DNA from 2 places in the Planococcus sp. SSTMD024 genome. Region 1 is predicted to be linked to the other one. Evidence: riboswitches for the same ligand, from Rfam matches in the RefSeq annotation. Region 1 holds a riboswitch; the other holds the start of a gene.

Region 1 (6,930 bases):
CGAGCAAATCGAAGGCATTAAAGAGAAAACAGCGACTTCTGATGAAAAAGGCTTGATCGTTCTGGCCAATGAAGGAAAAGTCAGCGCATACGGAGCAGCTTCACGCTTTGGCATCATCCATGACGTATTCGGCGTGAAACAAGCGGACGAGGGCATCGAAGCTTCTACGCACGGCCAAAGCATCACGTATGAATACATCCTTGATACGAACCCGGACATGATGTTCGTTGTCGACCGCAATGCAGCAGTCGGCAATGACGCAAGCGCGAAAGATTCATTGGAAAATGAATTGGTCCAGAAAACGAACGCTTACCAAAACGATAAGATCATTTACTTGGACCCGGATTACTGGTACCTGTCCGGCGGCGGATTGCAGTCTGTCAGCGAAATGGTCAACGCCATCGAATCTGCATTTTAAGTATCAAAGCCCCGGCATCGCCGGGGCTTTTTCTCAATCACAAGGAGGGACAGGAGTATGGAGCAAATCAATTCTTATATCAATAAAGTGTTTGTCGAGCAAGATGAGGTGCTGGAAGGCGTGCTTGCCGCCATCAACGAGAAAGGCATGCGGCCGATTTCCGTATCGCCAGCATCCGGAAAACTGCTGACGATGCTCGTGGCGATGACGGAAGCGGAACATGTATTGGAAATCGGCGCGCTCGGCGGCTATAGCGGCATTTGCCTGGCGCGGGGCTTTGGCGCGCAAGGCCATTTGACTTCGCTGGAATTGGAACAGGATTATGCGGAACTGGCAAACGCCCATTTGGCAAAAGCGGGATTCGGCAGCCAAGTCGATTATCTGACGGGCCCTGCCTTAGACAGTTTGGCGCAGTTGAAAGACCAGGGGCGGACATTCGATTTCTTTTTCATCGATGCCGATAAAGAGAATTACGAAAACTATCTAGCCGCTTGCTTGGAACTGGCGGAAAATGGGGCATTGATTGTCGCCGATAATGCCCTGGCAGGGGGAAGTGTGGCAGATGCGGGCAATCAGCGCCAGCACACCGAAGTGATGAAAAAGTTCAATGAAACGGCTGCAAGGCACCCTCAATTGGAATCGATCCTGCTGCCGATCGGCGATGGATTGCTCGTCTCAAGAGTGAAAAAACAATAAAAGGACGGAAGGCGTGAGAGCCTTCCGTCCTTTATTGCATAAGGGAATATGGATTTATTCGTACGTGCGGAAAAAGGCGAGCGTGCCGTCGATGATCCGTTGCTCGTCGTGATCAAGCGTCGCCACATGGTAGCTGTCGGGCATTTCAATGAGGTCCTTCTCCTCGGATGAAATGTGGTCGAAAATGAATTTGGAATTAGCCGGCGGAACGACATGGTCTTCCGGCGAGACGAACAGCAGTGTCGGGCAATGGATAGCGGAAAGGTTTTTTTTGACCAAATCCATGAAAGACAAAATCTCCTTGACGGAAGCGACCGGCGTTTTTTCGTAAGCGAGTTCGGTGATTCCGGGTTTTTTGATATCGGATCCAATAGCGTCCAAAAAGCGCACATCCTGCAAGTCCCTCACTCCTTCCATGTCCGGGACTTCGACGGCAGCATTGATCAAGGAAATGGCGCGAACCTCGGGATGGTTTTCCGCCATATAAAGCGCGAGCGTGCCGCCCATCGACAAGCCTGCCACAAATATCTTGTCGCAGCGCTCCGATAGCCATGCGTAAGCCTCCTCCACAGAAGCAATCCAATCCTGATACGTGCTTGTTTCCATATCTTCATAATGCGTGCCATGCCCTTTAAGGCGCGGGGCATAGACGCTGTATCCTTCTTTTGCGAAAGCCTCGGCAAGCGGGCGCATGCTTTGGGTCGTGCCGGTAAATCCATGCGAGATAAGAATCCCTGTTTTCCCGCCTTCGGAAATGAATGGTTCTGCGCCGGGAAGTACATCGAAATCGTTCGTCATCCAAAAACCTCCTTTTAGGTAGTCCTTAAGTATTCGTTGCCATTTGGCAAAATCCTGCCCATTCAATTGCTTGAAAAAGGAATGCTATAATGACGGTAGAATAATCAACTGGGGGAGATCGCGTGCAAAAAGTACAGGAATATACGCAATTAATCGAGCAGTTCGAGAACGGCCCTTATTTCCAGCTGCTTGGTTTTGAAATTGACGGGGTAGAGTACGGCAAGGCATCCATGCGCTTGAAGAAAAAACCTGAAAACGACAATATGCAAAATATGCTGCATGGCGGCGCAATCATGTCGGGGATCGATATCGTCATGGGGCTTGCTTCGCGCTCGCTTGGGAGCGATGCGGTTTCGACGATTCAAATGGAAGTTCGCTTCATCAAAAGCCTGGCGAAGGGAACGGCCATTTTCCGCGCCGAACTGCTGCATCAGACGAACAGCACAGCGATCCTGACAGGGCGGGTTGTCAGCGATCAAGATGACTTATTGGCTTATAGCACAGGCACGTTCAAATTATAAATTTCAACAGCTCCTTTTCGCACATCGCGGAGAGGAGTTTTTGATTGGCTTTAAGTGGAAGCCATTCTCTTGACCCATCATCTGCAGCTTGTTATAATTACTTTTAATTAAAGATATTTTAATTCGAAATAAAGAGGTGAGATGAATGGAGTTCTCCAACCAGAACCTGAAAGCTGTGACGGTTTTGATTCGCGCTGCAGATGCTGTGCATGAGGCCATCAAACGCGACGTAGCGGGATACGGGTTGAATGCGACGGAATTCTCGGTGCTCGAATTGCTCTATCACCAAGGCCGGCAGCCGATACAGGCAATCGGCAAGCGAGTACTGATTGCGAGCAGCAGCATCACTTATGTTGTCGATAAGCTGGAGCAAAAAGGCTATGTCGAACGGGAGGCGTGCAAAGAAGACCGGCGCGTGACCTATGCGCTTTTGACGGACAGCGGCCAGGAATTGATGAAGCGAATCTTCCCCGAACATGAACGGCAGATGGATAAAGTGTTTGCCCGGCTTGAACAACAGGAAGTAATGGAATTGATCAAGAAGTTGAAGAAAGTCGGTTACGAAGCGCAAGACAGCAATAAAGCAGAAGATAAAATACTTAAGGACAAGGAGCGGTATGCATGAATGAATTGAAAGGGATCCACCACGTAACGGCGATCACGAGCAGCGCCGAGAAGAATTATGAATTTTTCACGTATGTATTGGGCATGAGGCTGGTTAAGAAGACGGTGAATCAAGATGATATCCAAACCTATCATCTGTTTTTCGCTGACGATAAAGGTTCGGCTGGGACGGATATGACTTTCTTCGATTTTCCGGGAATCCCGAAAGGCTCTCACGGCACGAACGAAATCTACAAAACGGCTTTCCGTGTACCGACGGACGAAGCGCTTAGCTATTGGGAAAAACGTTTTGACAAATACGAAGTTCAGCACAGTGCCATAACTGAGCAATTCGGTGTTAAAACTTTGTCGTTTTCCGACTTCGATGACCAGCAATATATGCTCGTATCGGATGAGAACAACAAAGGCGTCCAAGCCGGCACGCCGTGGCAGCAAGGACCGGTCCCGCTTGAATTTGCCATTACTGGCCTTGGCCCGATCCACATCCGCATCGGCCAATTCGATTACTTGAAGGAAGTATTGGAAAAAGCGATGCATATGCGCGAGATCGCTGGCGAAGGCTCGCTGCATTTATTCGAGATGGGCGAAGGCGGCAACGGTGCGCAAGTGATCGTCGAGCATAATGCAGAGTTGCCGTCGGGCCAGCAAGGCTTCGGCACGGTGCATCACGCCGCGTTCCGTGTGGCGGACCGCGAAGCATTGAATGAATGGATCGCCCACATGCAAAAAATCGGCTTCTCGACTTCCGGCTATGTCGACCGTTTCTTCTTCGAATCATTGTATGCACGTGTCGCACCGGGTTTATTGTTCGAATGGGCAACGGATGGCCCGGGCTTCATGGGCGACGAGCCATATGAAACACTGGGGGAGAAACTTTCTTTACCGCCGTTCTTGGAGCCGAAGCGCGAACAGATCGAAAGCATGGTGCGCCCGATCGACACGATGCGCAGCACGAAGACTATCGACAAAGAATACCTATAAGGAAAATTTGGCACTGCTCACAACGGGCAGTGCTTTTTATATCGAAACTAAGAGGAAATATCCAAAAAGCTGAAATAATGGGACGATTTTGGGAACTTATCCCACTTATGTACGTAAGTATAGGTAGTACAAGGAAAGGGGAGAACGGCGATGCCGAAATGCCAAAATTGTGGAGCGATATGGACATGGGGGCAGACCGTCTGCCGCTTGTTCACACTCGGGGATAGCTTAACTTGCCCGGCCTGCCGGCAAGAACAATACATTTCCACGGAGTCGAGGAAAAAGACCAGCTTGTTTGTCTTTGCCGCCCCGCTCATCATGTTTGTTTCGGTCGCTTTCGGCATCGACCCGTTTGCTTCCCTCGCCTTATTCCTGGCTTCCTTTTTAATGATTATGGGCATCTACCCATTCTTTATCAAATTGACAGACGAGCGTGGGCCGATGTGGTGACTGGCCGAAATCCGAGTCGGTTTCTGGGGATTCGGTTGGCTGCGCGCAACAAATGAAGATTCTTTTCTGGACAGCCCCTGCAGCTTGCGCTAAACTTACAGATAATCATCTATAGCGTTCTTCGGGGTCGGGTGAAATTCCCAATCGACGGTAACGGAGCAATCCGAAGCCCGTGAGCCTTTCGGGGCAGGATTTGGTGCAAGTCCAAAGCCGACAGTTAAAGTCTGGATGGGAGAAGAACCGTCAAGCAGCCTACTAGCAATCGCTTAGGTTTCTTTGATATGCATTTTCAAGGCCCCTTCTTTTATGGAAGGGGCTTTTTTGCATACTGTGGATGATTAACTGAATAGTATTCCTTCGGGGTCGGGTGAAATTCCCAATCGACGGTAACGGAGCAATCCGAAGCCCGTGAGCCTTTCGGGGCAGGATTTGGTGCAAGTCCAAAGCCGACAGTTAAAGTCTGGATGGGAGAAGGAAGAACACGGAAATTATAGAGTTTTCTATAGTTCTATTTCCTATTGTCTTCTAACCCATTGGCGAATCCATGGGTTTTTATTTTGTTCTGAAAGGTGTGATCAAGTGGACGATCAGCAAATCATGAAGCACGCACTGGAGTTGGCGCGATCAGCTGCCGGGCAGACTTCCCCCAATCCGCTTGTGGGGTCGGTGATCGTCAAAGATGGCCGCATCATCGGCATGGGCGCGCATCTGAAAGCGGGACAGGCGCATGCAGAAATCCATGCGCTGAATATGGCAGGCAGTGAAGCGCAAGGCGCAGAGTTGTATGTGACGCTGGAGCCTTGCAGCCATCACGGCCGGACGGGTCCTTGCGCAGACGCCATCATCCAAGCCGGCATTCGGCGTGTCGTCGTTGCTGTACTGGACCCGAATCCGCTCGTTTCAGGCCGAGGCATCCAAAAGCTTGAAAACGCCGGGGTGATAGTAGAGACTGGCGTCTGCGAGCAGGAAGCTGCGGAGCTGAACCGGATGTTCTTTACTTTTATCCGCAAAAATCGGCCGTTCGTCACATTGAAGCACGCCATCACGCTAGACGGCAAAATCGCTGTGTACGGCGGCCGTTCGGAAAAAATCACCGGGCCTGAAGTGCAGCGCGATGTCCACGAACTGCGCTTGCTGCACGATGCCATTTTAGTCGGCGCACAGACGGTCGCACTCGACAACCCCCGCTTGACCAATCGGTTTGCCGGCTCCCCGAAGCAGCCGATCCGTGTCGTTTTGGATCGCCATCTGCGCATCCCGATAGAAAGCCACATAGTTCAAGTACCTGATGCCCCTACTTGGATTATCGTCGGGTCACAAGCCGATATCGACAGCCGCGGAACATTTCCGGGACATGTCCGCATTCTTCAACTGGACACGCCGGATGTGGAAATCACTGCCGCGCTGAAATTGCTTGCCGAGCACAAGGTGTTATCTGTCCTTGTGGAAGGCGGCCAAAAAATCAATACCGCTTTCTTGAAAAGCGGGCAAGTAGATGAAATTGCGACGTATATCGCACCGATCATCCTCGGGGGCGAAGGAACCGTTTCCGTATTCGGCGACCTGCAAACCAGTTCTGCCTCAAACGGCATTCGCTTGGAAACGCAGAAAGTGGAACGCCTCGGAACGGATCTGAAGATCATCTCCACCTTAAAGGAGTGACATAAATGTTTACAGGGATTATTGAAGAAACCGGACAACTCGCCGGCATCAAGCGCGGCGCGTCCAGCATGGAAATGACAATACGCGCAAATGTCGTTTTAGAAGAAACAAAAATCGGCGACAGCATTTCAGTCGAAGGGGTGTGCTTGACAGTGACGTCGTTGTCAAGCGGCCGTTTCACAGTGGATGTCATGCCGGAAACCTTCCACGGTACGACTCTTTCTTCGCTGGGCACATCCAGTGCGGTCAACTTGGAGCGTGCCATGGCGGCGAACGGCCGTTTCGGCGGGCATCTTGTCGCGGGCCATATCGACGGGGTCGGCAAGATCTTGCGCAAGCGTCCTCAGGAAAACGCTCTGTATATCGATATAGCGGCGCCTCCTGAATTGCTTGCGCAGTCAATCGTGAAAGGTTCTGTGGCGATCGACGGCGTCAGCTTAACAATTTTTGAACTCAGCGAAAATCATTTGACCGTTTCGCTCATCCCGCACACGGCGGGGGAAACGACTTTGGGCAGCAAAAAAGTAGGCGATTCGGTCAATCTGGAAACCGATATGTTCGGAAAGTACGTGCAGCGTTTTATGGAGCATGCGCCAAAACAACCGATGAACGCCGATTATTTGCGGCGCCACGGATTTTAAAGGAGCAAAACCGATGCTAAATACAATCGAAGAAGCAGTAAAGGATTTGCAGGCAGGAAAAGTCATTATTCTGGTAGATGACGAATCACGGGAGAACGAAGGCGATTTTGTGTGCCTTGCAGAACATGCGACGCCTGAA
Region 2 (6,930 bases), on a different contig from region 1:
AGTTTAAAAGGAGAAAACTCAGCCTCTCCCGACAAGCGGATAACCGCAGTCTCTTTGTGTTCGCTGTGGGCGGAGCGAAACATCCACGCCAGTAGTGCCAAGCCGGCTATGCCGATCCGTAAAATCCATTTCATCATGTTCATCCTTTCCGAAGCAACAAAAAAACATAAGCTGCGCTTATGTTTTCCTGTTCAAGCCGCTATTCAATCTTCCGTAATGTCCAGAATTCGGAAGCCGGATTTTTCCAGTTCCTTCGTGAATTTATCGATATTGTTCTTTTTCTTGACCTTCAGGACGATGCGGCGCACCACTTTGTCCGTCTCGTCAAACGTGACAAGGGAAACGACCGATTCTTTGTACTTCTCGATGATTTCCCCGAGACGCCCGATGCGCCCTTCCGACTCAACCGATGTGAAAGTGATGCGGAAACCGGATTGCTGCATGCCGAACGCACTTTGCAATTGGTTGACGACGTCAAAGCGAGTGACGATTCCAAGGAATTTTCCTTCATCGACAACAGCGATGATCGGGAAATCGCGCAGTTCAACCAAAGCCTTCTCATACACATCATCGATATTCAAGTAAACATCTTGGTTGACCATGATATCTTTCACTTTTGTCGAACGGACAAAGTCATCTTTCCGGGCGTTCGAATAGAAAAACGCGCGGTATGCATGATACCAAGTGAAGATCCCTTTGAACTTGTCGCCTTCGACAACAGGCAGCGCATCCACGGAATGCTGTTCCAATAGCTCGAGCCCTTTTTCCATTGTATCTTCCGGTTTTACTGTAATGCATTTCTCTTTTTTCACTAATGCGCTTTTGACAAACATTTGCTCACCTCTTTTTAGATTCTTTCTATCTTTTTCCTTACCCGAGGCATTTAATCTCGCTTTAAGGCAAAATCAATGTTTGTCCAGGGCTGATATCGTTGGATGCCAATCCATTGGCCTGCTTGATTTTCTCAACAGCGGCAGCAGCACCGCTCGCTCCGTAATTATTAACGGCAATGCGATAAAGCGTTTCGCTCGATTGGACAGTCACTGTCTTCCCGCCTGCAGTCGGGGTTTCCTCCTGCTCTTCTTGCTGTTCTTTTTCTTCAGCTTTCGCACGTTGTTCGGCTTCGGCTTTTGCTTTTGCTTCCGCTTCTTCACGCGCTTTTTGTTCTGCCAGCGCTGTTTCCTGGGCTTTTTTCTGTGCTTGCTGTTCCGCAGCTGCCTGCTCTTTCTCCTTCGCTTTGGCAGCTGCCTTTTCCTCGCGTTCACGCGCTTTTTCTTTTAATTGTTTTTGTTCTTGCGCTTCTTTTGCTTTGGCGCTTTTCTTTTCTTCTTCGTCTTTCTCTTGGTCATCTGCAGCGGCGAGTACCGTACTGTCAGAAGGCGGCTGGGAATTCAATTCGAAGCTGACTTCATTTTCGTTCGTTTTGGCAGTTAGCGTGTCATCCGGTTCATAGTAAAACGCAACATAGATCAACAAAGTGACCGGAATCAAGATAAAGATGAAAAACAAAGAAGGCAATAATAAACCCCTGCTTTTCGGCTTGGGCATTTGGCGTGCGCGCCTCGTCAATTCTGCCATGCGTTCATGCGACAATTCCTGGCGATTCTTTTCCATTGATTCATGATAATTATCGTTTCCCATTTCACGACTACCCCTATCTGTACTAATATATCTATTATGACGAAAAAAGGCTTATTTGTAAATAATAGAAATAGAGATTTTCATATAGGAAGAAGGACCTTCAAGCGCTCTTTCCAAGACCCGTGTGGAGATGCTTTCAGTTCGCTTCGATTGCCTTTGAACAGGCTATAGTCGATTCCATGGAAACTGCAGCAATTAGGCGGTATGCCGGGGTTTTCCTGGTCGAAACTCATGCTGATGTATTGCCGGATGCAGCCTTTTGAATGGACCAGCCCACGAACTGATGCAACTTGCCGTTGTTTTTCTATTTTCAATCGTTCAATCTGGTTCAATGTGCCTTCTAGCGGAAGGCGTTCGCGCCAATAGGAAATGATCCGATACGCCGTTTCCCTCATCATCCCCTGCTCAATCAATTGCTTCGCCTCTTCGCCGCGCTCATAGATCAGCTCGATTTCGTGGCGTTCTGGCAAATCATCCATGATCAAACTTTCCACGAGCCGCTCATCGCCCGCAGCATACAATAAAGTCGCAAGTGACGGCAAAGAATCCCGGCCGGCGCGACCGACTTCCTGAACATATCCTTCTATAGAAGAAGGCAATTGGAAATGGATGACGTGGCGGATGTCGGGAATATGGACCCCCATGCCGAACGCATTGGTCGCACATACCCACTCGAGTTCCTTGTTGGCAAATTGCTGCTGGACGAAAATGCGGTCCTGCTGTTCCATCCCGCCGTGGTAAAATGCCGCCCCGATCCCGAGCGAGAGAAGCCGCTCCGCCAATTCCTGCGATTTCCGCCGCGTTCCCGCATAAATGATCCCTGGCCCGCCATATTCTGCCACCAAGTTCATCAGCGCCTCCAGCTTCTCGTGATCGGTTTCAAATTTCCGGATATCGTAGCTAATGTTCTTCCGGTCCATCGGATGAGAATAGACGAATGGGTCGCTCAATTTTAAATAATGCTTGATTTCATCTGTCACTTTATCGGTCGCGGTTGCGGTCAGCGCCAAAGTTTGCGGATTTCCAAGCTTTGGCAGAACCTCTGCAATGCGCAAATAATCCGGGCGGAAATCGAAGCCCCATTGGGAAATGCAATGCGCTTCATCCGCAACGAGCAGCGAAATGCCAAGTGCTTTCAACTTCCCGAGCACATACGGCTGGACAAGCATTTCGGGAGCCACGAAGATAAATTTATAAGCATCGAGCGTGTTCCAGGCCTTTTCACGATCTTCCGGTTTCATAAATGAATTGATGGCAATGACCGATTTTTCCCCCATCTTTTTCAATTGGGCAACTTGGTCTTGCATCAATGATAAAAGCGGTGAGACGATGACGACGGCGCCCGGCAAGGCTTTCCCAGGGAGCTGATAACATAGCGATTTCCCCATGCCGGTCGGCAGCAATGCTAAAACGTCGCGCCCGGACAGCACTTGTTCGATCACTTGTTTTTGCCCAGGGCGAAATTCCGTGTAGCCGTAAGCGTCGTATAATAGCTTTTCAAGATTCATGTGATGCCTCCTCTCATCGCCAGCGCGAGGCGAATTTGGAAGTAACTGGCTTCCGGCAAACGCTCTTTAATATCCCGCAGGCGCATCGACTTCAACTCTTTGCTGATGTGATGGATTGACTCGAATAATCGCTCATCCATAAACGGTGAAACACTGAACGCCGGATCGTTCATGGCCATCTCTACAAAATGATCCTCGATTGTACTCGTTTTCAGCTGCCTGAGCTCGGCAATCTGCTTTAGTGAAAACCCGCGTTCGGACAATTTTTGCGTTCGTTTCGCCGATTCCGTCAAAGCGGATTGCTGGATGATGCCTTCAAGCATACCCGCTAGCATTGGATATTCCATGCTTTCGAGCACTTCCAGCCAAGCATGCAATGCTTCGACAGCCGCAATTTTCACATCTATCGGCAACATATCGTATTTCATGGCCAATTGATCCCAGGTGAGCCCGCTGACTCCATAACCCGACAACCGCTCCATCAGGATGCCTTTATGCGCTTCGGTTGTTTTTGCTAAAGCCAAGCTGGTTTCAATTTGGTTTTTAAAAGCTTCCTGGACTCCGGCTGAACGAAAATCGATGCGCTTCAAATAAGCCTTGGCCCATGTCTGCACCGTTTCATCGGTGACGACTGGATCAAAGCGTTTGTGGCCTTGCATAAAACTGGACATCGTCTGCACCACTAATGATAGGCGTGCAAAGAACCGGCTTTCGTTGCCCCTGTACTTCCAACCGTTCAAGGGTGTAGGCGGAATTTCCAAATCAAATGCGGAGCGATGGAGCTGGACGCTGTTTTCATCCGGTATCAACAAGCCTTGTGCCTGCAGCCTTTCAATAGACGATAGATAATCTTGCTTGTCCAGCTTAGGGAGCACGGCAAAAAAAGGATGCAGGCCGAAATAGCCGATGTCCTGAATCGTTTGCCCTGATTTCTTTCCTTTAATTAAATGATAAGGGGAAGAAACGGTCCGTTGACCGTCTACCGCTTTCATGATCGTTAAAACGACTTCATCGAATCGCACTGAATTACCCTCCTGGCGGTTTTGGGTTGAAAAAATCATGAAATATCTATAGAATAAACACGATAGTATAACTGAACTTGTTCGGAGATAAAGGAGAGGAACTGGAATGGCTAAATATACCATTGTTGATAAAGATACGTGTATCGCATGCGGTGCTTGCGGAGCAGCGGCACCCGACATTTACGATTATGATGACGAGGGCATCGCCTTCGTTATTCTTGATGATAACACGGGGACTGAACAAGTGCCAGATGAGCTGATGGAGGATATGGAAGACGCATTTGAAGGATGCCCGACCGACTCCATCAAAGTGGCAGACGAGCCATTTGAAGGAGATCCACTAAAATACGAAGACTGACCAAAACTTGGTCAATAGAAAAAGCGGCCGGAAGAATCATCTTCCAGCCGCTTCTTTTTATGATAAATAATAGGAGCGTTGTTTTTCAATCCACGTATGCATGCTGCCGAAGATCAATAAGACGACGGTCGTAAGCGCCAGGCCTTTGATCAAGTTGAACGGCAGGATCCCGAGAACAATGGTCGTGTACAATGCGCTGCCTGTCTGTTCAGGCATATTCAGGAAATACGTGTACATCGGCAAAAAGACGAAATAATTCAGCAAGCTCATGCCGATTGCCATTGAGAATGTCCCGATTACCAAACCGAATGCGATTCCCTTTTTTGTGGAAACTTTACGGTAAATGGCGTAGACCGGCAAAATGAACAACAGGCTCGTCGCAAAATTCGCCATATGCCCTACAGGCACGCCAGTCGGGCTACCTGAAAAAATCCAGTCCAATACGTTTTTAAAGAATGCGACCAAGACACCTGCTACAGGCCCCATCGTAATCGCCGCAATTAGTGCTGGCACGTCACTGAAATCCACTTTCAAAAATGCTGGCAATGCCGGCAGCGGAAAATTGAATAGCATCAACACAAATGAGATGCTGCTCAGCATACCGATGACGATCATCGATTGCAATTTCTTGTTCTTCATGTTCCTCTCTCCTTGTCGTGATTCACCAGAAGAAAGGTTCGGAGCGCATTGCCAAAAAAATCCCTTAAGCAAGGTTCACTTAAGGGAGAGTCAGGCACACTGAAATAAACGGTCCGCCTTTAAAACGGCATGCGTCCGTACCTTCACCTTCTCCCATCCAGACTATACTGTCGGCTTTGGAATCTCACCAAATCCTGCTTTTTACGGCTCGCGGGCTGATGGACCATTGTGTCCAATTACCGCCGGTAGGGAATTGCACCCTGCCCCGAAGATGAATCGATATTTTTTTTATACAAGTCAATTTTATAAAAAAAAGACAGCAATGTAAACCATACTGCTTACATTGCCATCTTTTTAATTTTCTGGCCAGTCGAGGCGGTTGGGGGAAACCGGCAATTCCAGTTCACGAGCGAAATCGAAATCGGCCCATTCCGCTTGCACCGTATTGGATACGGTCAGCGATGAACCGTAGGATTGTGCCGTGAGCGCCATGCTTTCGATCATTTGCATCGCTTCTACTCCATCGAGCGCCTCTAAGTCCAACGGCTCTTCAAATACCACTGTAGCGTTCGCCCCGTCCATCTCAACGCGGTAATTGATCTCTTCCGGAACCGGCGAACGGTAATCGTCGTTCGGCGATTGCTGAAGCGCCATTAGCGCATCTTCCACATTTTCCGGCGACATCCCATAAGCCGGAGCCAAATGCCAGTCACCCGTTGAGGCGGCAAGCAAATAAAAACTTTGCCCCTGCTCCCCGGGGACGAACGGTTCCACTGTCCCTATATGGGATAATTGCGCAGCCTCGCCTTCTTCGTTCAATACATGGATTTCCTGCTGATCCATAAATGTTTCTTCCAGGCTGGATAGGTACAGCAAAGTGGAAGCCGAACCTTGATCGTAGGAATGGCCGTCCGGCAGGAAATGGCTGATTGCCGAACCAGTTTGCTGGAGCTCACCTTCATAAGGGTGGTACTCATCAAACCCCAATCCGGATTCATCGATTTGCCCGGCGAACGTTTCATATAATTCTAGCGCAGTCGGCTCCGGCGTATCAGCCAGCTGTTTTGGAATGACGAAACTTATCGGAACCACATAGCCATGGTAAGCCAGCCCCATGCGTAAAATATGCTCATCTTCCAACTCGCTTTCATAAACTGCGCTCCGCTGCACTTCCGGGTCTTCCGTAGCCAAACTCGCTGCCCCGTCAGACTGTTGTGTAGCCCCTTCCGCTTGATCCGTTTGCGCCTCCTCTGTCGTCACCGTCGACTCCGCATCGCTGCTTTCACTCTCGCTGCTGCTTGAATCGGTTCCATTCTGCTGCAGCAATGAGACGACGAGCACCGATATGCTGAAGAATGCGACGATGGCAACCAGTAAAGGCAGCCAGCGCTTCGGCTGCTTTGGCGTTCGCTCTTTTTGGGAAAGCTTTTTATACACTTCGGCTTTGGGCCGCCTGTCTTGTATTTTGGGGAAATCCCGCAACAAATTTTCGATTTCTTCATCGTTCCATTTGTCATTCGGCATATTCTCCTCCCCCTTCTGCTTCTAGTAATTTTTGGCGGAGGGACCGGATTGCCCGGTGCTGTGTCGTTTTGACTTTGCCTTCCGACCACTCCAGGACTTCAGCCGTTTCCGCAATGGAGAGATCTTGGAAATAACGCATGATGATGACGAGCTTCTGGTCGCCTGTACACAAATCAAGCATTTGGTACAAGCGGATCTTGTCCTCATTGAGCAATGAAACTTCTTCCGGTATTCGTTC

What was found. A riboswitch is a leader RNA that binds a small molecule or an ion and turns the genes downstream of it on or off. The one in region 1 is predicted to bind FMN.
Region 2: linked by a shared signal. The riboswitch ahead of AB9R92_RS16390 (ECF transporter S component) and the one ahead of ribD (bifunctional diaminohydroxyphosphoribosylaminopyrimidine deaminase/5-amino-6-(5-phosphoribosylamino)uracil reductase RibD) in region 1 are both predicted to bind FMN.

Annotation. Positions count from the first base shown of each region.
Region 1 is NZ_JBGGNS010000012.1:26,184-33,113, forward strand. It holds gene AB9R92_RS02605 (siderophore ABC transporter substrate-binding protein) at 1-418, shown strand, start outside; gene AB9R92_RS02610 (O-methyltransferase) at 476-1,114, shown strand; gene AB9R92_RS02615 (alpha/beta hydrolase) at 1,169-1,912, opposite strand; gene AB9R92_RS02620 (PaaI family thioesterase) at 2,035-2,433, shown strand; gene AB9R92_RS02625 (MarR family winged helix-turn-helix transcriptional regulator) at 2,579-3,058, shown strand; gene AB9R92_RS02630 (ring-cleaving dioxygenase) at 3,055-4,038, shown strand; gene AB9R92_RS02635 (TIGR04104 family putative zinc finger protein) at 4,189-4,488, shown strand; FMN riboswitch at 4,602-4,732, shown strand; FMN riboswitch at 4,838-4,968, shown strand; gene ribD (bifunctional diaminohydroxyphosphoribosylaminopyrimidine deaminase/5-amino-6-(5-phosphoribosylamino)uracil reductase RibD) at 5,068-6,150, shown strand; gene ribE (riboflavin synthase) at 6,156-6,791, shown strand; gene AB9R92_RS02650 (bifunctional 3,4-dihydroxy-2-butanone-4-phosphate synthase/GTP cyclohydrolase II) at 6,805-6,930, shown strand, end outside.
Region 2 is NZ_JBGGNS010000023.1:417,424-424,353, reverse strand. It holds gene AB9R92_RS16420 (metallophosphoesterase) at 1-134, opposite strand, end outside; gene AB9R92_RS16415 (CBS domain-containing protein) at 204-833, opposite strand; gene AB9R92_RS16410 (LysM peptidoglycan-binding domain-containing protein) at 895-1,641, opposite strand; gene AB9R92_RS16405 (RecQ family ATP-dependent DNA helicase) at 1,722-3,149, opposite strand; gene AB9R92_RS16400 (YpbB family protein) at 3,146-4,171, opposite strand; gene AB9R92_RS16395 (ferredoxin) at 4,278-4,529, shown strand; gene AB9R92_RS16390 (ECF transporter S component) at 4,587-5,168, opposite strand; FMN riboswitch at 5,310-5,445, opposite strand; gene AB9R92_RS16385 (hypothetical protein) at 5,523-6,692, opposite strand; gene sigX (RNA polymerase sigma factor SigX) at 6,682-6,930, opposite strand, start outside.